Regions from separate parts of the Paenibacillus sp. GCM10028914 genome, predicted to be linked through region 1. Evidence: predicted binding sites of a transcription regulator. Region 1 holds the regulator's gene; the other holds the start of a gene.
The links. Region 1 encodes NrdR, which represses ribonucleotide reductase genes. Its sites were predicted from a motif close to AACACNATATATNGTGTT; they were not measured.
Positions count from the first base shown of each region.

Region 2: a site for NrdR is predicted at 9,981-9,998, ahead of ACFQV5_RS17950 (adenosylcobalamin-dependent ribonucleoside-diphosphate reductase). Genes of this name have one in related genera too.

Region 1 covers NZ_JBHTFO010000017.1:292,028-304,141, reverse strand. Annotated here, with positions in the region: gene polA (DNA polymerase I) at 1-2,312, shown strand, start outside; gene mutM (DNA-formamidopyrimidine glycosylase) at 2,394-3,230, shown strand; gene ACFQV5_RS18840 (MntP/YtaF family protein) at 3,373-4,044, shown strand; gene coaE (dephospho-CoA kinase) at 4,054-4,650, shown strand; gene ACFQV5_RS18830 (lytic transglycosylase domain-containing protein) at 4,653-5,216, shown strand; gene ACFQV5_RS18825 (alpha/beta-type small acid-soluble spore protein) at 5,284-5,511, opposite strand; gene nrdR (transcriptional regulator NrdR) at 5,650-6,126, shown strand; tRNA gene ACFQV5_RS18815 (tRNA-Ala) at 6,268-6,343, shown strand; gene ACFQV5_RS18810 (hypothetical protein) at 6,465-6,707, shown strand; gene ACFQV5_RS18805 (SRPBCC domain-containing protein) at 6,776-7,252, shown strand; gene ACFQV5_RS18800 (glycosyl hydrolase) at 7,842-9,470, shown strand; gene ACFQV5_RS18795 (hypothetical protein) at 9,704-10,060, shown strand; gene ACFQV5_RS18790 (FadR/GntR family transcriptional regulator) at 10,338-11,003, opposite strand; gene ACFQV5_RS18785 (sugar kinase) at 11,289-12,114, shown strand, end outside.
Region 2 covers NZ_JBHTFO010000017.1:91,272-103,385, reverse strand. Annotated here, with positions in the region: gene ACFQV5_RS18010 (YkvI family membrane protein) at 72-1,121, opposite strand; gene ACFQV5_RS18005 (xanthine phosphoribosyltransferase) at 1,295-1,867, shown strand; gene ACFQV5_RS18000 (hypothetical protein) at 1,991-2,323, shown strand; gene ACFQV5_RS17995 (hypothetical protein) at 2,467-2,682, shown strand; gene ACFQV5_RS17990 (YhjD family protein) at 2,792-3,196, opposite strand; tRNA gene ACFQV5_RS17985 (tRNA-Leu) at 3,372-3,455, shown strand; gene ACFQV5_RS17980 (divergent polysaccharide deacetylase family protein) at 3,631-4,392, shown strand; gene ACFQV5_RS17975 (N-acetylmuramoyl-L-alanine amidase family protein) at 4,468-5,268, opposite strand; gene ACFQV5_RS17970 (YqzE family protein) at 5,431-5,625, shown strand; gene ACFQV5_RS17965 (hypothetical protein) at 5,757-6,830, opposite strand; gene ACFQV5_RS17960 (YqhG family protein) at 6,977-7,936, opposite strand; gene ACFQV5_RS17955 (DEAD/DEAH box helicase) at 7,938-9,695, opposite strand; gene ACFQV5_RS17950 (adenosylcobalamin-dependent ribonucleoside-diphosphate reductase) at 10,126-12,114, shown strand, end outside.

The DNA.
Region 1 (12,114 bases):
TTACCCGATTAGCTGATGAAGAAGGACGAAAGGTCATGGTTGTTTCCGGGGATAAGGATATGCTTCAACTAGCCTCTGAGCATGTCGAAATTGCGATGGTTCGTAAAGGGGTAACGGAAATCGAGACATACGGTCCGCCGCAAATTCAGGAACGATATGGCCTTACACCAGAACAAATTATCGATTTGAAAGGCTTGATGGGCGATGCATCCGATAATATTCCAGGTGTGCCGGGTGTAGGTGAGAAAACAGCGCTCAAGCTGCTTCATGAATTCGGATCGGTTGAACAGGTCTTGGAGCGTTCGGGCGAACTAAAAGGTAAAATGAAAGAAAAAATTGAAGATAACGCGGAATCCGCTATTCTCAGTAAGAAGCTCGCGACGATCTTTCGAGAGGTTCCTCTTACACAGTCATGGTCGGATATGCAGTTTGATGGCCTGAATCAGGAAACCGCCGGTCCTGCACTTGCGAAGCTGGAATTCAAATCGCTACTAGAACGCCTTAATCTTAATGCCGGAGGGAATGGTTCGGCAGAGCAGACGCAGCCACAAGCCGAGATTGAAGTTGTAACCGTAGATGCAGATTTATTACCGAAGGTAGCTGAGATCTTGGAACAGGTACAATTCATGCATGTTGAGACTCATGGAGATAATCCACATCATGCGAGTGTGACTGGAATTGTACTTGCAGCGGAAGGTCTTCATTATTATGTCCCATTTGAAGTGCTCAAAGAAGATGGAGCAGAACCGATTCGAAACTGGCTGGCAGATAACAATGTGCCTAAACGGGGATATGATCTCCATCGGATTGATCTGGCACTGCACTGGCAGGGAATTGCTTTTGCTGGCGCTTCCTTTGATGTTCATCTGGCAGCGTATTTGCTGGATCCTACGGATTCGAACCAGACACTTAGTGGTTTAGCAGCAAAATATGGTCTCTCTTTCCTTCCTTCTGATGAAGAGGTGTTTGGTAAAGGGGCAAAGTATAAAATTCCGGATGTAGAAACGCTCAGTAAACATCTGGCGCGGAAATGTGAAGCGATAGCCAAAATTATACCGCTGCAGGAGCAGGAACTGACAAGTAATGAAATGCTGCCGCTCTTCCATGATCTCGAAATGCCACTTTCCCGAATTCTTGCTGACATGGAGAAGCAGGGAATAGCGGTTAATGTGGAGGATTTGAAGCAGCTTGGCCGTGAATTCGAAGAGCAGATCAAAGCGCTTGTTGAGAAAATATATGAGATTGCAGGAACGGAATTCAACTTGAATTCACCGAAACAGTTAGGTGAGATATTGTTCGTAAAACTGGAACTTCCGGTTATTAAAAAAACGAAGACTGGATATTCTACCGATGCGGAAGTGCTTGAGAAGCTTGCGCCGTATCATGAAATTGTACAGCATATTCTTAATTATCGTACACTTGCCAAATTGCAGTCCACTTATGTAGAAGGTTTGCTTAAAGAGATCTCAGATGAAACAGGCAAAGTGCATACGTACTATCGTCAGACGATTGCAGCGACAGGAAGGCTTAGCAGTCAATTTCCGAACCTTCAGAACATTCCGATCCGTTTGGAGGAAGGGCGCAAGCTCCGTAAAGTATTCGTTCCTTCGGAGCCAGGTTGGTCCATTCTTGCTGCGGACTATTCCCAGATTGAACTGCGTGTGCTGGCACATATTTCGGACGACGATCGCCTTAAAGAAGCGTTCCTGCACGATATGGACATACATACCAAGACTGCAATGGACGTATTTGGGGTAAGTGAGGAAGAAGTGGACTCAAATATGCGTCGTTCGGCTAAAGCCGTTAACTTTGGTATTGTGTATGGAATCAGTGACTACGGTTTGTCTCAAAACTTGAATATTACAAGAAAAGAGGCAGCTAAGTTTATCGATCAGTACTTTGAGGTATATCAAGGTGTTCGCCGTTATATGGATGAGATTGTGAAGCAGGCAAAGCAGGATGGTTATGTAAAAACACTGCTCGAACGCAGACGTTATTTGCCTGAAATTAATGCAAGCAACTTTAATCTCAGATCATTTGCTGAACGGACAGCAATGAATACGCCAATCCAAGGTACGGCAGCAGATGTCATTAAATTGGCTATGGTTCATATGGATAAAGCGCTGAACGAGCGACAGCTGAAAAGCCGTATGCTGCTTCAGGTACATGATGAATTGGTGTTTGAGGTTCCTGAAGAAGAGATGGAAACAATGAAAGCACTTGTTCCGGAAGTGATGGGCAATGCATTGAAGCTGGCTGTTCCTTTAAAAGCGGAAGTGAGCTACGGCGAGAACTGGTACGAGGCGAAGTAAGTTAGCTGGAATTCTTTTTCCAAAAACCGTGATGCAGCAAACGCTTCGTATCCGGTATAATAGGGTAGAGGTGAAGACATCATGCCGGAATTACCGGAAGTAGAAACGGTTAAAAGAACATTAAATCAACTGATTAAAGGAAAACATATAGATCGTGTCACTGTTAATTTACCGCGAATTATACAGCGACCTGACGATGCCGAAGCATTTGCTTTCATGCTCCAAGGCCATACCATCGAGGGGGTTGAAAGACGAGGCAAGTTTCTAAGAATCAAGCTGGACGGTTTAGTGCTTGTCTCCCACCTTCGGATGGAGGGGCGGTATGGCCTATACTCCTCTGATGAACCAGTAGAGAAGCATACACATGTTATTTTCCATTTTGATGATGGAACCGAATTGCGTTATAAGGATGTTCGTCAGTTCGGAACGATGCATCTATTCGCTTCAGGTGAGGAATTTAACAATCCTCCGCTTTCCAAGCTGGGCTTTGAACCGCTAGATGATACGTTTACGCTTGGGGAGTTCAAGAATATTATTAGCGGGAAAAAGACAAAGATCAAGGTTGTCTTGCTAAATCAGGCATACGTTGTTGGAATCGGTAATATTTATGTAGATGAGGCACTTTTCCGTGCGGGAATTCATCCCGAAAGGACGGCCAATTCACTAAATGATGCTGAATTAGAGTCTCTATATCACGCTATAATCGATACGCTGTCAGAGGCTGTTGAAGCTGGTGGATCGTCGATTAAATCTTATGTTAACGGGCAAGGAGAAATGGGCATGTTCCAGCATAGCCTGCGTATATACGGCCGGAAGAACGAGCCTTGCCACAACTGTGGCTTGCCTGTTGAGAAGACGGTTGTAGGCGGCCGAGGAACCCATTTCTGTCCACGTTGTCAACAACTTAAGCGCAAATAATAGGCGTGCACCCATCCTATCCTCTATCCATATACTATCGTACTTGGAGAACTAGCCGAAGACGTATGAACAAATTATACGCTTCTGGGCCGGAGGAGGGAAAAGGGTGCTCGGTCTAATTTTTGCACCAGTACTGCTGGCGATGGCACTAAGCTTGGATAGCTTTGGAGCTGGCGTTACATATGGGCTGCGTAAAACGAAAATCCCGTTATTGTCGGTATTCATTATTTCGGTATGTTCGGGTCTAGTACTCGGTATATCAATGCAAGCAGGGGCACTGCTTCAGCGTGTATTCTCACCTTCAATCGCTTCGATGTTAGGTGCGATCATTCTTATCGCTCTGGGAGGCTGGTCCGTTATCCAGCATATCCGTTCTTCACGTGAGCAAGTGGGTGAGCCTGAACAGATACCGCAACTAATACGTAAAACCGAACTTACAGAACATGTTGAAGGAACAGGTGAACAGCGACATACGGCTGTATTCTCATTAGAAATCCGTAAGCTCGGGCTTGTTATTCAAATATTGCGAAGTCCTTCTCGTGCAGATATGGATGACTCCGGTAGTATATCGTCGTGGGAGGCCATGTGGCTTGGTATCGCGTTATCTCTCGATGCCTTTGGTGCCGGGCTGGGCGCTGCGATGCTTGGATTCTCTCCATTACTGACTGCTGGAGTAGTCGCACTTTTTAGTGGAGTGTTTCTCGTGCTCGGTATGAGAACCGGGTTTCGGGTCGCTTCTAAAGGCGGTATGAGGTACATCTCGTATCTGCCAGCGTTATTATTAATCTTCATGGGTATAATGAAGCTGTTATGAGGTGAAAACATGAATATCGGTTTAACCGGGGGAATTGCGACAGGAAAGAGCACCGTGTCCTCCATGCTAATCCGGAAGGGAGCGCTTCTCGTCGATGCAGATATCATTGCTCGGGAGGTAATGCTCCCGGGTCATCCGGTGTTGGCAGAGGTGGCCGCACACTTTGGACAAGATATCATACTGGCAGATGGACAATTGGACAGGAAGAGGCTTGGAGAGATTATTTTTAATAATCATGAAGAGCGGCTTGCGTTAAATCGGATCACGCATCCTGCCATTCGCCAAGAGATTCGGAAACAGATGGCTGAGCATGAGGCAGCATATCCAGAACGGCTGGTCGTCGTGGATATTCCATTGTTGTACGAGTCGGAACTGCAGTCTCTTTTTGAGAAGGTTATTGTTGTTTATGTACCAAGAGAAAAGCAGCTTCAGCGTCTTATGGAACGAGATGATATTACGAAAGAGCGGGCTGAAGCCCGGTTGAACAGCCAGATGGATATTGAGCAGAAGAAGCAAATCGCAGATTATGTAATAGACAACAGTGGAACCATAGAAGAGACAAGCAAGCAGGTGGACAAGCTATGGAACAGGTTGTTTGAATTATGAAATTGGGATGGCTACGAAAAAAACGTGTTCTTCTGCCTCTGCTGATATCTTTTATCGCGGTACTCTTCTTAAATAACGTCTGGATGACATGGATTTATCCGATTTATTATAAAGAACAAATTAGGAAGCATTCTATTCATTATGAGGTTGATCCATTTCTTGTGGCTTCCATTATCCGTGTAGAAACAAACTATAAACCGGGTAAAGAGTCCAAGGTAGGAGCGCTAGGTATCATGCAGCTTATGCCTGATACAGCGCAATGGGCGATGGAAATGGCCAATCTGCCTACGGTGACCCTAGATGACCTTAAACATGAAGCGGATGCCAACATCCAGCTTGGTACTTGGTACATCAAGAAGCTTCATGAACAAATGGATGGAAATCCGATTGCTGCGATTGCTGCCTATAATGCTGGGCCAGGAAATGTTCGAAGCTGGATGAAAAAAGGACTATGGGACGGAACGTATGAGAACGTTAAAGACATCCCGGTTGGTGAAACCCGCCACTATGTACAAAGGGTCGTTTATTATTATAATCAATATACCGAGGTATATGATCATTTCTAATATTAAAAAGAGCGTTGGAGGGCTTGAATGATCAAGCCGCCCAACACTCTTTTGGATAAAGAATTAATTATTGACCGGAATATTGTCCAGCCAGTTGTTGCTCGGCCAGGGTTACCAGACGTTTGGTAATGTACCCCCCGATCGAACCGTTCTCGTAAGAAGTCATGTTACCTTGGTAACCGTCTTGTGGAATGCTGATGCCTAGTTCTTGAGCAACCTCATATTTCATTTGCTCCAGGGCACCGTTTGCACGAGGTACTACCAGGTTGTTAGAGCTTTTGCTTCCTTGTCCCATATCTGTTCACCTCCTTGAGTTGGTAAAAGTATTATGTCTCGGAATTGCAATCTTCATAACAACCAACCATACTACATTTTCTGGAAATTAGTTTGAAGACAATTAGATTAGTTCATTCGAAGGAAGTGATTAAGTTTTATGAAATGTCCATACTGCAGTCATGCTGGAACGAAGGTGCTTGATTCGCGTCCCGCTAATGAGAACAAGTCCATCCGCCGCCGTAGAGAATGCGAGCTGTGCAGTCGTCGTTTTACTACATTTGAGATGGTGGAGGAGACCCCGCTCATGGTCATTAAGAAAGATGGTAGCCGTGAGGAGTTCAGTCGGGAGAAAGTGCTGCGCGGATTAATCCGTGCTTGCGAGAAGAGACCTGTATCCGTGGATCAGCTGGATATGATCGTCTCCGAGGTGGAAAGTTCGCTTCGTAAGACAGCTGCTGCTGAGGTGGAGAGCCGCCAGATCGGTGAGCTTTTGATGGAACAACTGTACACGGTGGATGAAGTAGCCTATGTACGTTTCGCTTCCGTGTACCGCCAATTCAAAGACATCAACATGTTTATGAAAGAGCTAAAGGGTCTGCTGTCCAAAGACGCATTGCCTGACACAAATGGCTAATGTGTTCAACACCAGCACCCTTTAGGGAAAGGAGTCCTCATGGAATGGAGGGCTTTTTTTGTGTCTTAAATTGTGGTTGCACGTCATAAAATGCTGTGATATATTATTAAAGTACTGTTTTGAAAGAAACCTATATGTTATGGGGCCTTAGCTCAGCTGGGAGAGCGCATCGCTGGCAGCGATGAGGTCAGGGGTTCGATCCCCCTAGGCTCCACCAAAACAATAATTCAAACCACTTCTGTTGAGGTGGTTTTTTTGTTTTGGTGGATTGCCTAGGAGTGATGAACCCCTATGGGTCCGCCCGCGCTGACGGAGTGGATGAAGAAGCTTCTTAGAATTTGCCTCACGGAGGAGCACGGCGTCTGAATTTACCACTAAAGTATGCGGAGGATCGGCATCGTCAGCATACAATCGAGATTCATACATCCCCCTATGGGCTCGATCTTCATAATGCGCCAACATTGCTTGACAAAGGTACACGATTATTTGATCATATTAGTCAGGGAAGTGTCACTCTCGAATCAAATGAAGTAATCGAGGGAACGGGTATTATCCATGTTAAATATGCTGTGATTAAATGAATGAATTGAGTATGCTGTTGAACATATTTTTATAGGTGAAGAAAAAAGGGAACTAAGGAGGTAGTTACATGGTAGATGCATATACTAACAAAAGAATTGATACTGCTTCAAGAGTCATTAAGGCATCAGCACAAGTAATTTATCAGGCAATGTTGAAACCAGAAGCGCTCATTTTATGGCTTCCACCAGAAGGAATGTCTGCTCAAATCGATACATTTGATGCAAGGGAAGGCGGCGTTTATAATATGACTCTTATCTACGAAGGGGATGAAGAGATACAGGGAAAAACCTCAGAAAATAAAGATGTCACTGAAGGAGAATTTTTGGAGCTAATTCCAGATGAACGAATTGTTAAAACAGTTCATTTTCATTCAGAGGACACGCGATTCTCTGGTGAGATGATCCAAAAATGGCTACTAGAAGCCCATCCAGAAGGAACAAAAGTGACTGTCATTTGTGAGGATGTCCCTGAAGGGATACGAAAAGAAGATCATGACGTTGGTTTACGATCCACGTTGGAGAACCTTGCAATATTTACTGAGTGATAAAAGACTTTTTGTTAGAGTACATTTGACTAATTGAGGATTAAACTGATGGTGTGTAAATGAACATCCGTGGTAGAGCGCATCGCTGGCAGCGATGAGTTCAGGGGTTCGATCCCCCTAGGCTTGATAGAAGAAAACCCTTGAGGAATCAAGGGTTTTCTTGATGTTTTTTCAAGGATAATATGATATTGATGTTCGTCAATAATCAGGCTGAAAATTCTTGCGAAGACCAAAGGCTTGGATTATGACGTTGTCATCAACTGGCAAGTGGATCAAACGTAATACTATGTTTACGTTATATAAGTAATAGAAACGAAAGCTTAACTCCTCCCGTAGCCGTATGCACAGTTACGGGAGGTTATTTTACTGTAAAAAATAACGCAACACGTCGACGGGCGCCACGCTTATATTGTTGAAAGAAGTTTGCTGACATTCCACATCATAGAGAACCGCTCCTAGAAGGTTTCTTAGATTTTGCTCATTCCCCTCAGTGGTATAATCTGGTATGATAAATTTTGTTTTTATTTGACAATGTTCAACATATTTCATCACCATTCTACACGGACACAGAAGAGACGGGGGAAACATCATGCAAGGAAGGCAACTAGAAATTAGGTCAGGGAGAGCAGCGTGGCTGCTTAAAATGGTGTTAGCATTGGCTATTATGGTGCTTGGCCTAACGCCCTTCAACACAGATGAAGCACAGGCGGCCAGCGTCTGGACAGTATACAAGGAAGCGCAGAAGCTGGAGGCCAAGGGTAAGTATAACGAGGCAATAGCCAAATACAAGCGGATTGGACCGACATTTATAAAGGATAAAGAATTCGGTAATGCTGCTCAGATATACCGCCGGATCGGCGACTGTTATAAAGGGCTGAAGCAGTACGACAATGCGGTAGCCAACTGGGATTTGGAGGCCGAATATTCAGGGAGGGCGAACCAGACGCAGATCAGCATAGCTGCCAAGCGGAAGGCCAATCTGCTGCGCAGTACAGCAAAGCTTTTTGTGGAGCAGCCGGCTAGCCGAGGAACAACCTATGGCGGCACAAAATTTGTACCAACTAATGGCGCATTGATCGGTGCGTATGCAGAACTGGATAAGGCGGTGAACGACCCGAAGCAGGGCAAATACTTTACCGAGCAATTCCCACTCATGACGGGGAAGAAACATGCAGCCTATCTTCTATACTTCAACTATGGCAGCGATCCTTCTCTGCTGGCTAAACACTTAGAACGTGCGGCGGCTAGTGGCACGGCGCTTCAAATTGGACTGGAGCCAATCAAGGGGTTGGACCAGGTTAAGGATGATGCCTGCCTCCGAAACTTGGCGCGTACAATCGGAGATTCGGGCGTACCCGTTTTTCTGCGCTTTGCCAATGAGATGAACGGTGCCTGGGTGAAGTGGAATGGTGACCCGAAGAAATATATCGAGAAGTTTCGTCTGGTTGCAAAGGTGTTTCGGGAAGAAGCAAAGGACAATGTGGCGATGGTATGGGCGCCGGGTGCCAACCCGACGTATACGATCGAGTCCTATTATCCGGGTGACGCCTATGTGGATTGGGTCGGCGTAAGTCTGTATTCGATTTTTGACCCGTCTCTTGATCCGCTGAAACAGGGCGAAGACCGATCAAGCCATCTGGACAAGTTTGACCATATCTATCAGCTATATGCGGATCGTAAGCCGGTATTCATCTCCGAAGGCGGCGTGTCCTATATGTACCAGGAGAAACACCAGGATAAGACCAAGTGGGCGGTGTACAAGATGCAGGAGTTTTACGCTTCTCTGCCAATGGTCTATCCGAAAGTGAAGGGCGTGTTTTGGTTCGACAGCAACGGTAATGCTACGGAACGAATCAAATATTATATGCTTTCGGCCAATGACAAGCTGCTCAAGGCATACAAAAGGGCCGTTGCGAATCCGTTCTATCTGGGATCAATCGGCGAGAAATCCCCTATATCCTACAAATCGATCAACAACAGCACGATTAATGCCGGTAAGCTGAAGGTGTCTGCTTATGTAAAAACCTGGGCCCCCATGCTTTCGAAGGTCACCTATAAAATTGGTGGCCGTACGCTTGCCAGTACCTCGGCACTTCCTTGGAAGGCCGAGATTGATTTCCGTCCATACAAAGGCAAAAAGATTGAAATCGTCGTGCAAGCATACGACAACAAAGGCAAGCTGGTGACGACGCAGAAGGTGAAAGTGACGGTGAAATAACTTTTTATCGGAAAAAGAACCTTGCTTCTAAACAGGGTTCTTTTTTTATTCTACGTTTAAATAGTCGTCTTACGAAAACGTTTGAAAGTTTTTATAGGTCGTAAGCTCAGACCAGGAAAGGCACTCATCCTGCTCAATGTGTTCCGCTGCTTCTCAAGATGCATTGAGGGGGATATACTAATGGGTGGGTATATAATGGCGGATATATAAGGCGTGATATAAAGGAGGCAGACATGCTGAAAATAGAACCATTTAAGGATTTAATACAGGATGACCGCGGCAACTATTATACAGCTGTCCATGTAGAAGAAGGAAGCGTAACCCTGGTTAACGCAGCCGTCGAACGATCCTACAGGATGCTGATGGAATTTACAGAGGAATATACACGGAAATATGCGGATTACGAGCATCAGTTTATTGGGAAAATGATAATGGATTCGGTTCGGCATGATGTTGTATTCGCCATGAAGGATGACGGCCATGGCCGCCTGTATGACCTGCATGTAGTGGAGGAGAATTATCAGGTGAATTTTATCAATATGATCGAATTTTACAGGCACCCGCGTGAAGCCGGATCCATTGGTGAATGAGCGGATAAAGACCATCTGAAACTTGTTCTCTTTAGACAAATTGGCAAAAGAAAAGAGTCGTTTCATAACAGAAAATCTGTATGAAACGGCTTTTTTGTCAGGCATTCAGTTCTCCTTGACACCATATAATCAATAAAAACTTACATAATACGGTTCAAGCTTTTCACAGCTTTTTTCATGTTCCATTTATTCAATATAACCTCGCGTTGTGGTTAGAAATCTCAATACGTAAATCCCTGTAGCAAAGGCAGCAGGGATTTATACGTTTTTACAGCTTTTATTTTTTTAATGCTTGAAGCATGTCATGGATATGATAGTGCATCAGCTGTCTAGCCTGCTCCGGATGCCGCTCTTCGATGGCGATTGAGATCAGGATGTGATAGTTGGAAGCCTTGGTTCTCATATGGGGTAAAGTATTGGTTTGCTTGCGCCCCTCAGATAATAAAGGGTAGATCGATTCCATCATCCGCAGCAGGACGGGATGTTGAGCCGACTCGGCAATTAACCGGTGAAAAGCGAGATCCGTATCCAGGAATGGACCACCGTCTTCCATCTGAAGGACCATCGTGTCCGCCAGTTCTCGAAGCTGCTTGGCCTCTGTATGCGTAGCCCGTTCTGCACTTAATGCGGCCAGTTCAGGCTCAATCAATATTCGGGCCTCTAGCAGTTTGACGAGTGAAACATCTCCGAGTTCTTTCAAATTCGCGGTAGGGTCCTCCAACAATAAAGGGTCATTTCGGACATACATACCCCGGCCATGTTCAATGCTCACGTTCCCCTGACTCTCCAGTGCCCTCAACGCTTCTCTGACGGTAGTGACGCTGACCTCCAATTCTTTGGAGATTTGTTGGAGGGTGGGAAGCCTCGAACCGGGTGGCCACTCTCCCTCTACGATTTTCTTTTTTAGTAAATCTATCGTCGTTGTGAACGTATTTTTTTTCATCTTCGGCGTCCCCTGTAAGTTCATATATGGATCTATTTTAACATAGTTCCACATCACCCTGCGAATGAGATAGTGTATTGACACCCCTGTTTAAAGATAATATGATATCAACATAAACATAGTATCTATTTTGTTAAAAGAAGTCAATTTTTATACTTTAGTGCTTATTTATACGAAAATAATCTATTATTTTATGGATAAACATATTATTTCTCGATATAGATACTATCTATTTTCGTAAAGTTAAGCATGCGATCAATTGCTGAGACCTAGGAGGTTCTTCGGATGGAGGTAATAACTTTCGGCGAGTCGATGGTCCTGTTTAGTGGAGACCGGGAATTGCCGTTGGAGTATGTGCATCAGTTTCATAAACAGATGGCAGGGGCTGAATCGAATGTGGCGATTGGGCTGGCGAGATTAGGGCATTCCGCTGGCTGGTTTAGCAAACTGGGAGAGGATGCCTTTGGGCGTTACATAATGCAGAGCATCAGGGGCCAAGGTGTGGATACTTCCCGCTGTACATATACTGATGCAGCCCCAACGGCCGTGTTCTTTAAAGAGCGCAGGTCCAGCGGAAAGACGCAGGTGTACTATTATCGCCAAGGGTCTGCGGCAAGTTTGATGACTAAAGAGGATCTGGATGAGTCTTACCTGGCCCAGGCAAAGATTCTGCATGTTACCGGAATCACTCCGGCTTTGAGTGAAAGTTGTTTTGAGCTGACGATGCACGCAATGGATGTAGCAAAGCGCAATCAAGTATGCATTGTGTTCGATCCTAATATCCGGTGGAAGCTCTGGGATCGTGACACGGCAAAAACCAGACTACTTGAGATGGCAGCAAGAGCCGATTATATCCTTCCCGGATTAGATGAAGGCGAGTTCCTGACAGGGCAGCCTAGTCCTAAGGAAATAGCCGAATCTTTTCTTGAGCTTGGCGCTAAGGCAGTTGTCGTAAAGCTGGGCAAGGATGGGGCATATTATCAATCTTTGACGGAGAGAGGGCATGTGACATCCATTTCCGTTGAAGAGATCGATCCCGTAGGGGCGGGCGATGGCTTCGCTGCTGGATTCATTAGTGGGCTGCTCCGTAAGGATGATTTGCCAGTAGCCG
Region 2 (12,114 bases), 200 kb from region 1:
TTCATCAATCACCTGTATCATCAAGTAATTTGAACTACTTTGGGAGATCCCTATTTTGCTATAGGCAAATGCTATTTTATTTTTTGCTTGGGTACAAAACCGAAAATAGTTAAGCGAAGCACCCAAAAGAAACATAGTGATCCGAATAGCGGGTATAGAATAGACAGCAGCGAGCTGAATCCAAACTGGCTGAAGAAGTAGCAGATCAGCATGATGCCAATCGTAAGAGTCTGTGGTGAAAGAGAGGTTCGCTGCTGCAGCTGAAGCGTTATTCCATATATATCAGCGACAAATGTACTGAAGATCTCCAGAAAGATGAGGATGATATAGACCGTTTGTACGAACCAACCGAGCTGATTCGCAATATTACCCATTGGAATTTCGAATTGAGTGATGCCTGGCATTTGTGCCGACATAGCAAAATGTGCAGCCATGAGCATAAAACCAACTCCAGTTCCTCCAATAATACCTCCCCATCTCACAGCTCTGGCACTACCTGTCTGACTGCCAAGAGGTACAAGAACAGGCATGGCCATTACCAGGTTGAAAGCGGTGTAAAGCAGTGGAGAGAGCCATACTGTAGGGAGTTTGTGCTCTGTTGTTAGTGTGAGAAAATTGGTGGCACCAGGTGTATTTATAGTCTGGGAAATGATCAATAGCGATAAGATGAGCATCATGGGAACGACCAGGCTGTTCATATATAGAATGGACTGAATTCCTTTGCGAAGGATGAAAAAGGTTCCGATCATGGTTAAGATTAGCCCAGTCTGATAGTGCAGATTTAGATTTTCCATAAAAACAGTTCCAGCGCCGGCCAACATAATGGAGTTTACTCCGATTAGAATCACAAGCATGATTAGACTAATCCATCCTCCGGCACGCTCCCCGAACAAATGCTTGTTTAGGTCCTCGTATGATTTAGCTTTTATTTTTCTGGAGAGTGTCATAATTCTGGTCCCCAGCCAAATAAATAGCCCAGTGGATAGAAGGATAGTTAGGGTTGCTATATGACCATATTGGGTGAAAAATTGTAATATTTCACGGCCCGTTGCGAAGCCTGCACCTACAATTGTACCTATGTATGTAAAAGCTATCTGGAAGACACGAATCTTATTGTTCACTTAGAAGCCCCCTTGTTCGATGTGGTCAGGCTAACATACCGCATTAGTACAAGGTATGCCCGGTCGACTCGGGACATGACTCCATCTTGTCCATTTTGAATGACCATAACACTTGCTGGACAAGTTCGGATATGGTACTTTTACGAGAAAGGACTGTCGTGGGAGGTCATATAATGGATTGGTTGAAGAAGCGGATTATAGAGGAAGCCGTGATTGTATCAGATCAAGTTGTTAAGCTTGACGCTTTGCTTACACATCAGGTGGATCCAGCTATGATGGTGGAGATGGGTAAGGAATTTGCAGCCCGTTTCAAGGATAAGGGTGTCACCAGAGTTGTCACACTAGAGTCTTCGGGCATTTCCATTGCCTTCGCTGTGGCGCTAGAGCTTGGCGTACCTATGGTTTTTGCACGGCGTAAAAAAACACTGCTGGCCGATCCTGATGCATTATGCGAACGTGTTCCTTCATTTACGAAAGGGATCGTTACGGATATTATGATGTCCCGCCAATATATCGGAGAGTCCGATAAGGTATTATTCATTGATGATATTATCGCTAATGGTGATGCAGCTCGTGGTTTAATAAAAATTATCGAGCGTGCTGGTGCAGAGTTAATAGGTCTCGGTGTTGTCATTGAGAAGAGCTTCCAAGCAGGTGCAAGAACAATCCGTGAACAGGGAATTGAGGTTGAGTCATTAGTTAAAATCTCTTCACTGGAAGACGGGAAAATCTCGTTTGCGGACTAACTTTTCTGGAGTTGTTTTATTTTCGATTTCATCTAAAACAAGCCTAAAATCTTAACAACTTCTTTTCGGACCCGTTTTTTTATCATATAATAAAAGGGTAGGAAAGAGAGAGGAGGCAACACAATGGGGAAAGAACCGGTAACCGAGCCGTTTTTGATTGAGAAGCTGAATGGTGCGAAGGTACATTTTGAACGTGCTTTGGATTGTAAACATACAGAATTTGATGATCTTTATCCCTATATGATTGAACATCCTCAGTTCTTCTGGTATAAGCGTTATGTTGCATGGTCTGAATTGCTAACAATCGCTGGATTGTGTGAGGAACTATCCTATGATTGGAGACAACAATTTACACCGCAGCAGGTGGAATACGTTGAGAAAAGAGTCATGTCAGCAACCGTGCTTGATTTTTGGTTTGAGACAAATGATAGTATCGAACCTGCACAACGGCAGTAGGTACACAGGGAGTAACATTTGTCAGAGTGTTCATGCCTTCTATAACACACTCAAGAGGCCTAAATGAGTCCATTTAGGTCTCTTTTTTGAGAAATAAGAGAATAATTTAAGTTCGGACATGCGATGGAAAGGAGCAATTGAGTATGATAAGTGACGAGCAGTTGAATGCACTCCGTCTCTCAGGAGATAGAGTCCGTGTAGTTCGGGACGACATTGAAAGTAACGATGTTATTGGTATTGTCGTTGCTTGGGACCCGGAGCATGTTATTATCCGCAGGCGGAATCGTCGTGTAGTGAAGCTTGATCGAAGCTACAGCTATCAGCTTTATGACGAACCGCGGACAAGCCCTTTGGCTTAGAAACAAAGATATAGTACAAATGGATTTATGAAATAAAATAAACCGTCTCCGATAACCGATTACTTACTGGTTGGAGACGGTTTTTTATGATAAGCAACAATGTAGATGATTAAAGACTTACTGTAGCAGCTTGTTTAGATTCTGTGTCTACTTGTGTGAGACCAAGATAAGCACGCATTCGGGACATCATTTCTTCACGGAAGGTTGGCCACAGCAGCTCTATACTGCCGACATAACCACGACAGGCATAACGTGCCTCGATTCCATGAAGTCCTCGCTGTATTTCGAATACCTTGATCGTGCGACTTGCAAATTCCTGTTTAATTTCACGTAGCAGAATAGCAGCTCGCTTGGCACCATTGCCTACAATTTCAACGTATAGTTGAGGAGTTTTGAACACACCACTTTCTTGAATAATTCGGCAGTCTCTTTCAAAAACTTTATGAATGAAAATGAGGAGTAAATAGCTTTTGATTAGGGATCTTTCTTCCGTTGTAATTCCCGTGATTGCCATGGATACTCACCGCCTTTATTTAGAAATAATAGACCTGATACGAACTCATGTTCTTATTTTAACCCCTTTTTGATTATTTAATCAAGATCCTAAAAAAATGTTGACACCAAATATATGGCGTGATAAGATATATCTTGTCGCCGCAATGAGAAATCGTTGTAGTGATCGAGAATATGCGGTCGTGGCGGAATTGGCAGACGCGCACGGTTCAGGTCCGTGTGGGCTAACCCCCGTGGAGGTTCGAGTCCTCTCGACCGCATCCTTAAAAAAGACGTTTCCCTTAAGGGAAACGTCTTTTTTGCATTTATCAACTACATATTTGTTGCCTCTTTCTCAAACACTAAGGACAGGATCTGTAGTGAAAGGAGAACTTCATGCGAAATGTAGGGAAATATTTGATGTTAGTATGTGCTGCCATGTTAAGCATCTCTCTGATGGGAGCATATCCAGCAAAGGTAATGGCTGAAGAACCAGGGAAGACAACGTCTCAACATAAACTTGCGGTTATAATTGATGATTTTGGCAATGATCAAAAAGGAACCGAACAGATGCTAAAGCTACCAATCAAAATAACGGTTGCTGTCATGCCTTTCTTGCCAACAAGTAAGAGTGATGCTGAAGAAGCTCATAAGCGGGGGCATGATGTGATTATTCATATGCCGATGGAACCTAAGCAAGGCAAAGCAGATTGGCTCGGACCCGGCGCTATTACAAGTAAAATGACGAATGAAGAGGTTCGTAAACGGATGGAAGAAGCCATCGACCATGTTCCGCATGCAATTGGAGTGAATAATCATATGGGTTCCAAAATTACCGGGGATGAACGGATTATGTCCATTGTGCTGGATGTTTGCAAGGAGCGAGGACTGTTCTTTGTTGACAGCAAGACGAATTACCACTCTGTTACTGGCAAACTAGCCGCTGAAAAAGGAATGCCAAATATCAAGAATGATATCTTCCTGGATGATGTGCATACGGTTCAGCATGTAACGAAACAGCTTAGAAGTGCAGCGGAGCATGCAGAAAAAAATAAGACCTGCATTACCATTGGGCATGTTGGCGTCTTCGGAGAGCGAACAGCCGCTGCATTACTTGGCACGATAAATGAACTTCAACAAAAAGTGACTTTTGTTGGTATTCATGAGCTGGTACAAGAAAGGTCTGACGGATCGCCAAATCTCCTTCCATCATACTAAATGAAAGGGCGTTATTAGCTCGAACATGAGCCAAATACGCCCTTTTTGTTATTTTAAATAACAAAAACGACCCTTTTAAAGGGCCGCTAAATAATCGGCTATGCCACTAGCTATCGCTTCCGCAATTTGTTTTTGACCGCTAGGACTTGTCAGCTTCTCTCGATCTTCTTCATTGCTGATGAAACCCGTCTCGATAATAACAGCTGGAACCTCGATTCGGTTGAGCAGGTAAAAGGGTTTACCTACCGATACTTGGTGGCTGCTCTGATGCATCAGATTTAACTGTCGTTGTATAGATTGTGCCAGCATATAGCTTCGACCTTCTGCTTGATGAAGAACGAGACCTCCACGCTTGGATTTGTTCTTACCCCAATTGACATGAATACTTACAACCAACTTCGTCGGAATTTCACTACTCAGCTGCTTGCGCTGAAGCAAATCTCTTCGATGTCGTGAACGGCTGGCGTGCCAGCGATTATCTTCACTTAGCGCATAATCAGCATCGCGATTCAGCACGGCATGATACCCGTCACTGCGAAGGAGTTTGAATAGCTGACGCGATATGGCGAGATTTATATCTTTTTCAAGTATGTCGCCATAGGATGTACCTCCGTCAATTCCCCCGTGTCCAACATCTATCAGAATGACATCATGAGGAAAGGGGTGATGTTGGTGTGCTTCTGGGATAAGCAATTCATAATAAAGAGAATCTTCGGATCCGGTAGCAGGATCATGAAGCGGTACCTCATTGTGCTTCATGCCGACTACGGTTTCTGCTGTGGTAACTGTCGGATTATTTGCGTTAACCAGATGTGAAGGCGACGAAAGCGCGAGGGATATGCTCACCAGCACAGCCAGTAATGTTCGTTTGTTCATCTTGATGTGTCCCTCTTTCGTTGTGATATGTGTATTCTTATTCATATCTCCTAGGGTTTAGGATGTGCAAAAAACCGGAAATCATGCTAGGGTCTAATTTTCTTGAGAACTGAGCATCCTGATAAGGTAACACGAATACATGAGTGCTTAAGGAGGGTTATTATGGCAAGTAGCAATGACCTTATAAAATATATAACGGAACGTGTCGTAACTTATATGGATACTCCCAAAGCGGAAAGAAAACAAGTTCGGAAAAAGGAACCGTGGACCGTTCGTTGGTTTGGGATGATTCCTTTCTCAGTATCGTTGTGGAAAGAAGATGTGACATCCAAAAAGAGAAAAAAACATAAAACTTAAGTCATCGACAGGGTGATTCATAAGAGATACAGAAAAAAGTACTAAAGGATAAATGTAAAGGACGTATGCCTGATCTGGCGTACGTCCTTTTTCATTAGAATATGTTAAATAAGTACTGGAAGATTGAGTAGTTACTTCAATGTGTTCGCTTCCTCACGAAATTTGCCGAGACCGATTAAATTCTGAGCGGGGATAAACCGAATCAAATCTGTGTTTCGTTGAGGGATCATGACATAAATGATTTTTGCACCGAGCTTATCTTTAGGAGACCAGGTCTGCCATCCGGTCAGATTGAATGGAGCGCCAAAGGCGGCATTTTGATCTTTAGTGGTAAAGGTGAGAGACTTTCGGCTATCAGATCGGAGAAGCCGGATGAAGTCATTGCCGTTCTTGACGGAAAGGACGGGGTTTGTCAGCCATTTTAAATTGGAGTATGGATCTTGTTCACCTTGAGTGTTTATGACAGACGATGATGTTAAGGATTCTAATGAGCTGAGTACACTAGATTTTATGTTAGTCTTTCGGGATGGGAAAGGTGCCTTGTTTGCGGCTGAAGGAACAATATCATTTGTCACAGCGTGAACATACACCGGTGCTTTACCTTTAAGAGTAACCTTCCAATAAGGCGTAATCGAATTATACTGTGCTTCAAGCTTACTTCCTTGCGGAAGAGAATCAAGCGTTGTTGAATCTTTCTGTTGACCTGTATTTAGAATCCCTGCTGAAGCTAGCGTATTTTTGAGTGGGGCTAAGCTGTATGGAAGCTCGGAACCGATCCCGTATTCGCTTAAAATATAACCCCCGAGATCATCTGATGTAATAATTAGGTAACCAAGAGGCTTAACTCCATCGTCTATAGTGATAAGCCAGCTGTGTGTACCTGGACCAAGCGGGGTGTAGTCCAGACTTGCATCCTGCCAGTTTTTGAAAGGCAAGTGCTCTGCCAGATCAGTAATTGTCTGTTCGGTAAATGTCTCCAATCGGTCTGGAACTGCTGAGCTAGCCAACTGAAGTGCTGATATTGAACTGTTGTTATGAGAACCGCCGTCTAAAGATGGAGCTGCTGATGTACATCCAACTGAACAAGTATCTGGAGCATCTGCATTTGAAGGAGATGACGATGAAAATACGGCTACAGTAAGCAAAATCGATGATAAAGTGACACGAATCCCTGTCATAACGGATCGATAAGAGAATTCTTTCAAGGAACAACCGCCTTTCCGTGAATCAACAATTTGTAACATGTAGATTAGATTTATTGTATAGGACAAGCCATAAAAAGGCTGTTACAAGATGTCGCGGCTAGTAGGTAAAGAAGGGGTCTTTTTTTGCCTTCTTTTGTTGATGCAACTCAAGAGACCCCGTTACCGGACGAACATAGGTGGAACATGCCGCAGCTTATGGCGGACAAGCTCACTTTTGGTGAATACTGCCACTGCATTTCGGAGCGACGGCTTTGATATTGCTGCTGTATGGCTATCTTTTTCTCTTCGTCTGGCTCGTTTAGCAGATCTGCATAGTAACTATCTACGATATCCAGTTCTTCGGCAAGACGAAGCTTGGCTTGTTCTGCCCAGGAATAGTCCAGTTTTGCCAGTTTGTTGATCAGATACTCTTCAAGCATGGAGGCAGCTTGCTGTAGGGTTAAGGTTGCAGGGCGGACATGGACATTCTCAGGAAGCCGGGGCGTTAGGTTCCGACCATCAAGCTGTGCAGGAAAGTCCTCTATAATTTTCTTGCGCGATAAGGAAATGCCGAGAAAATGAAGCTCCTCACGCTTTAGATCACAGCTGAATTCGGTCTTGAAGCAGATTCCAAGCCACTGCTCGTATGGAGCAGAGCGGACTTTCGGACGCTGCCCTTCAGCGGGCTGCTCGAACAAATACAAATAATTGCCTTCTTCACGAGAGGCATCCCAAATTTGAGCCAGCCTGCGGCTGCCATAAATGACATCTTCGCGCTGAATTCGTCCAGGGCCGATGACAGGTAGAATAGGAGCGCTGCCATAATAGCGGGAGAGAAGAGGATCCTGCCCTACGTTAGGCTGATTATTTTGACTGGATTCAGCTTGCTTGATTAAGCGTTCGTCATATTTGACAGGATCAAATACGAAACTGAATGAAAGTGTCTCGGCTGGTGCTCCGGTTCGTTCGACAAACCCCCAATAATAGGGGCGATTGGTCAGCATTTTGTCCGCTTGGGGAGACAGCTTGACAGTGATGTGCTCAGGTGATTTCTCAATGACGGTGCATTCGGTGGCTTCCAAATAGGCCATGAAGTGCTGTTGCACCTCCTGCGGCGTCATGGTCATATTAGGCTTCTTCCTCTCTTAAAGATTCTGGTTCTGGGGATGATTCTTGTTCAAAGTCTTGTTTAATATGATGAAGTGAGTCCCCAAGGGAGCTAAGGCGGTTTCGGATTTCGTCGTCACTAGCGGATTCGAGCATAATTTTGTATAGACTCTTCTCAATGGATTCTTTCTTCTCGAACCGTTCCAAAATGACGTCAAGACCGCCAATGACCATTTCAAACATATTGATCTTCTCGTGTAAAAGATTGAGGATATGCTCTTCAATTGTGCCTGAAGTAGACAGATTAAAGATCTGTACGTCGTTCGTCTGGCCAAGCCGGTGTACCCGTCCGATCCGCTGCTCAACCCGCATCGGGTTCCAAGGCAGATCAAAGTTGATCATGTGGTGACAGAACTGCAGGTTAATGCCTTCGCCGCCGGCTTCCGTAGCAATCATAACTTGTGCTTTCCCGCGGAACAGGTCCATCATCCAATCTTTCTTGCCCCGGTTCATACCTCCCCGGTACGGAACGGAGATTAGACCGTGATCACGGAAATAGTTGAGCAGATATTCCTGCGTAGCCCGGTATTCGGTAAATACAATGACTTTTTCATTCATGTTCTTAATCAGTTCAATGGCTTTCTCGGCTTTTGTATTCGCTTTGATTGCCTTGATCAAGTGAACAAGCTCCCACACTTTATCACGCAGCGGGGAATCTTCGGGCATTTTCTTGGATAAATTAACGAGCGTAACGAAGACCGCATCCCGGCTGCTGCAAACCTCGCGCTGAAGGGTGACAAGGGAGAGCATACTGCTTAAATTTCCCCCTGATGCCTGATACTGATCTTTGACGAAAGAAGTTACACCGTCGTATAATGATTTTTCTTCGGGTGAAAGCTCGAGGCTAACATTACGTACATTCCGTTTGGTGAATTTTACAGGTCCTTCACCCCGGCGGTTGCGGATCATGACTTTAGACAATTCATCCTTGAGTTGATCCTGATTTTTGGCCTTTCGTTTGTCTAGAACAAAGTTGGCCGAGAAATCACCTTGCCGTCCCAATTGACCTGGTTTCAGAAGTGTAATGAGATTGAATAGTTCACTGAGATCGTTCTGAACAGGAGTTGCGGTTAGCAGCAGACAGTACTTTTTGCGCAGCTTCTGGATGAATTGATAGTTGGATGTTTTCTTGTTCTTCAATTTATGCGCTTCATCGATAATGAGCATATCGTACTCTTCATTCAACAGTATCTCCTGATGCGGATCGCGCTTGGCTGTATCCATGGACGCAACGACGATGTCATTGCCCCAGGAGTATGCTTTTTTTTGTGCGATGGCGGGGATACCGAATTTGGAGTTGAGCTCACGGACCCATTGCAATACAAGGGACGCGGGTACGAGTATTAATACTTTGGAGACCAAGCCACGAACGATATATTCTTTTAAAATTAGGCCGGCTTCTATCGTCTTTCCGAGTCCAACTTCATCGGCCAGAATGGCTCTGCCGGACATTTCAAACAACACACGCCGTGCGGTATCTGTCTGATGTGGGAGCGGAGAAAGCTCGCCAATATATTTCAAGCATTGCAGTTCCTCAAAACTTGTAACAAGACGGGATTCTTCTCCCATTACGGCAAGCCGTGACAGACGATAGTCCCCCCAGGGTCCGCCCTTGTCGAGGCGATTCTCTAATTCTTCAAGCCATGAACGGTCAATATGCACAGGCACGGGGAGACGCGAATCTTGAATAGATCCCGATATGGGTGGTTGATAGTTCACAATATCTCCTCCTCGTTGTAGGGTTCAAGGCGAACGGTGTATACGTAGTATGGACGAAAAATGAAGTCTTCATAACCTTCCGTTTATTCTCAGGATTTCAAAATAGCCTTGAGAGCGCATGGATACTGTGTTTGGCGATTTTTCATTCGTTTTCAAAGAAGGAGTATGAAATAAGGAGAATAAATAAGAAAAAAGAAGACAGGGTGACATGAATAAGCATACAAGCCTTAAATTTCACAACTTCGGCATGGTTTATCCATATGTAGTATAGTATAATGAATCTCGCACACTATATATGGTGTGAAGAGCTTTATTTTGCGTTTAAGCGGTGTACATATAGGGTTAAGTTTTAGTAGACCAAAATGATATCTGCTTAAACTTGGATTTATAGAATTTATTGTTTATATAGGAGGTAGTTGCTTTGAGTAAGATGCAAAATCAGCGGCTGGAAGGTTTAAGTGAGAAAATATTTTTGGACCGTTACGCCTGGAAAGATGCAGATTCCAATAACGCCAAGGTTGGCGATGTGGTTCTGGTTCTAACAAAGGATGATCCAAAGTTCCCTACCAAAGAGGTTGGGGAAATTGTGAAGCGTGATGGTCGCCTTGTTACCGTGAAGACCCGTAAAGGTGAATTGGTGGAGGCAGATGTGGAAAAACTGACGCTGACCATTGAGAAGACACCTGAGGAAATGTGGGATCGCTTGGCAGCTGCGATGGCATCGGCAGAAGCAACACCTGAATTGCAGGAAGAATGGAAGGCTAAATTCCGTCATATTCTTGACGATTGGAAATTGGTTCCGGGCGGCCGGATTGCGGCAGGCGCAGGTGCGAGTGATGAGCTGACTCTGTTTAACTGTTATGTTATTCCTTCACCGAAGGACAGCCGTGGCGGTATCATGAAAACTTTATCTGAAATGACTGAAATTATGGCCCGCGGAGGCGGTGTAGGTATTAACCTTTCATCTCTTCGTCCGCGCCGTGCGATTGTAAAAGGTGTGAACGGTTCTTCCAGTGGTGCTGTTTCTTGGGGTGGCTTGTTCAGCTATACAACAGGATTGATTGAGCAAGGGGGCAGCCGTCGTGGTGCACTCATGCTGATGATAAATGATTGGCATCCAGATGTAATGGATTTCATCACTGTTAAGCAGACGATGGGTCAAGTGACCAATGCGAATCTGTCGGTATGCGTAAGTAATGATTTCATGAAAGCTGTTAAGGAAGATGCGGATTGGGATCTTGTATTCCCGGATACTTCAGAACCTGACTATGATGAGTTATGGGACGGAGATTTAGACAAATGGAAGCAAGCTGGCCGCAAGGTCATCACCTACAAAACGATGAAAGCTCGCGAAATCTGGAGTACAATCATTGAATCGGCTTGGAAATCCGCTGAACCTGGCGTTGTATTTATGGAATACTACAATCAGATGTCAAACAGCTGGTATTTCAATCCGATCATCTGTACGAACCCATGTGGTGAACAAGGGCTTCCTGGTTGGGGTGTATGTAACTTGTCCGCGATGAATCTCTCCAAGTTCTATGATGAAGAGAAACACGATGTGGCATGGGATGAGCTTGCGACAACAACTCGTTATTCTGTTCGGTTCTTGGATAATGTTATTGATACTACACCGTATCATTTCCCGGAAAATGAAGCGAACCAGAAGAATGAACGCCGCATAGGGCTGGGTACAATGGGTCTAGCTGAGTTGATGATTAAGCTGAACATTCGTTATGGCAGCCCTGAATCCTTGGAATTCTTGGATAAACTGTATGGCTTCATTGCTCGTGAAGCGTATCTTGCTTCTGCGGATATTGCGGAAGAGAAAGGTTCCTTCCTAGCGTTCGATGCGGATCTTTATCTGCAAAGCGGATTTATGAAAAACATGTCTGAGGCATTCCCAGAAGTAGAAGAAGCTGTACGCACGAAAGGTGCTCGTAATGTAACGGTGATTACTCAAGCACCAACAGGCAGCACAGGTACAATGGTAGGTACGTCTACTGGTATTGAGCCGTATTTCGCATTTAAATATTTCCGTCAAAGCCGTCTTGGTTTCGATGAGCAGTTCGTACCGATTGCTCAAGAATGGCTTGATAACCATCCAGGTGAGGAGTTGCCTGATTACTTCGTAACGGCGATGGATCTGTCCGCTGAAGATCATATCCGTGCACAAGCTGCTATTCAGCGCTGGGTGGACAGCTCCATTTCGAAGACGGCGAACTGCCCGTCCGACTTTACAGTAGAAGAGACCGAACGTCTGTATGAATTGGCTTTCGACCTCGGATGTAAAGGGGTAACGATCTACCGTGACGGTAGCCGCGATGTGCAAGTGCTCCAAACGGAGAAAAAGGAAGATAAATCGGAAGCTGCAGTCTCTGTGCCTGAGAATGAAGTGAAAGAAAGTTCGGAAACCGCG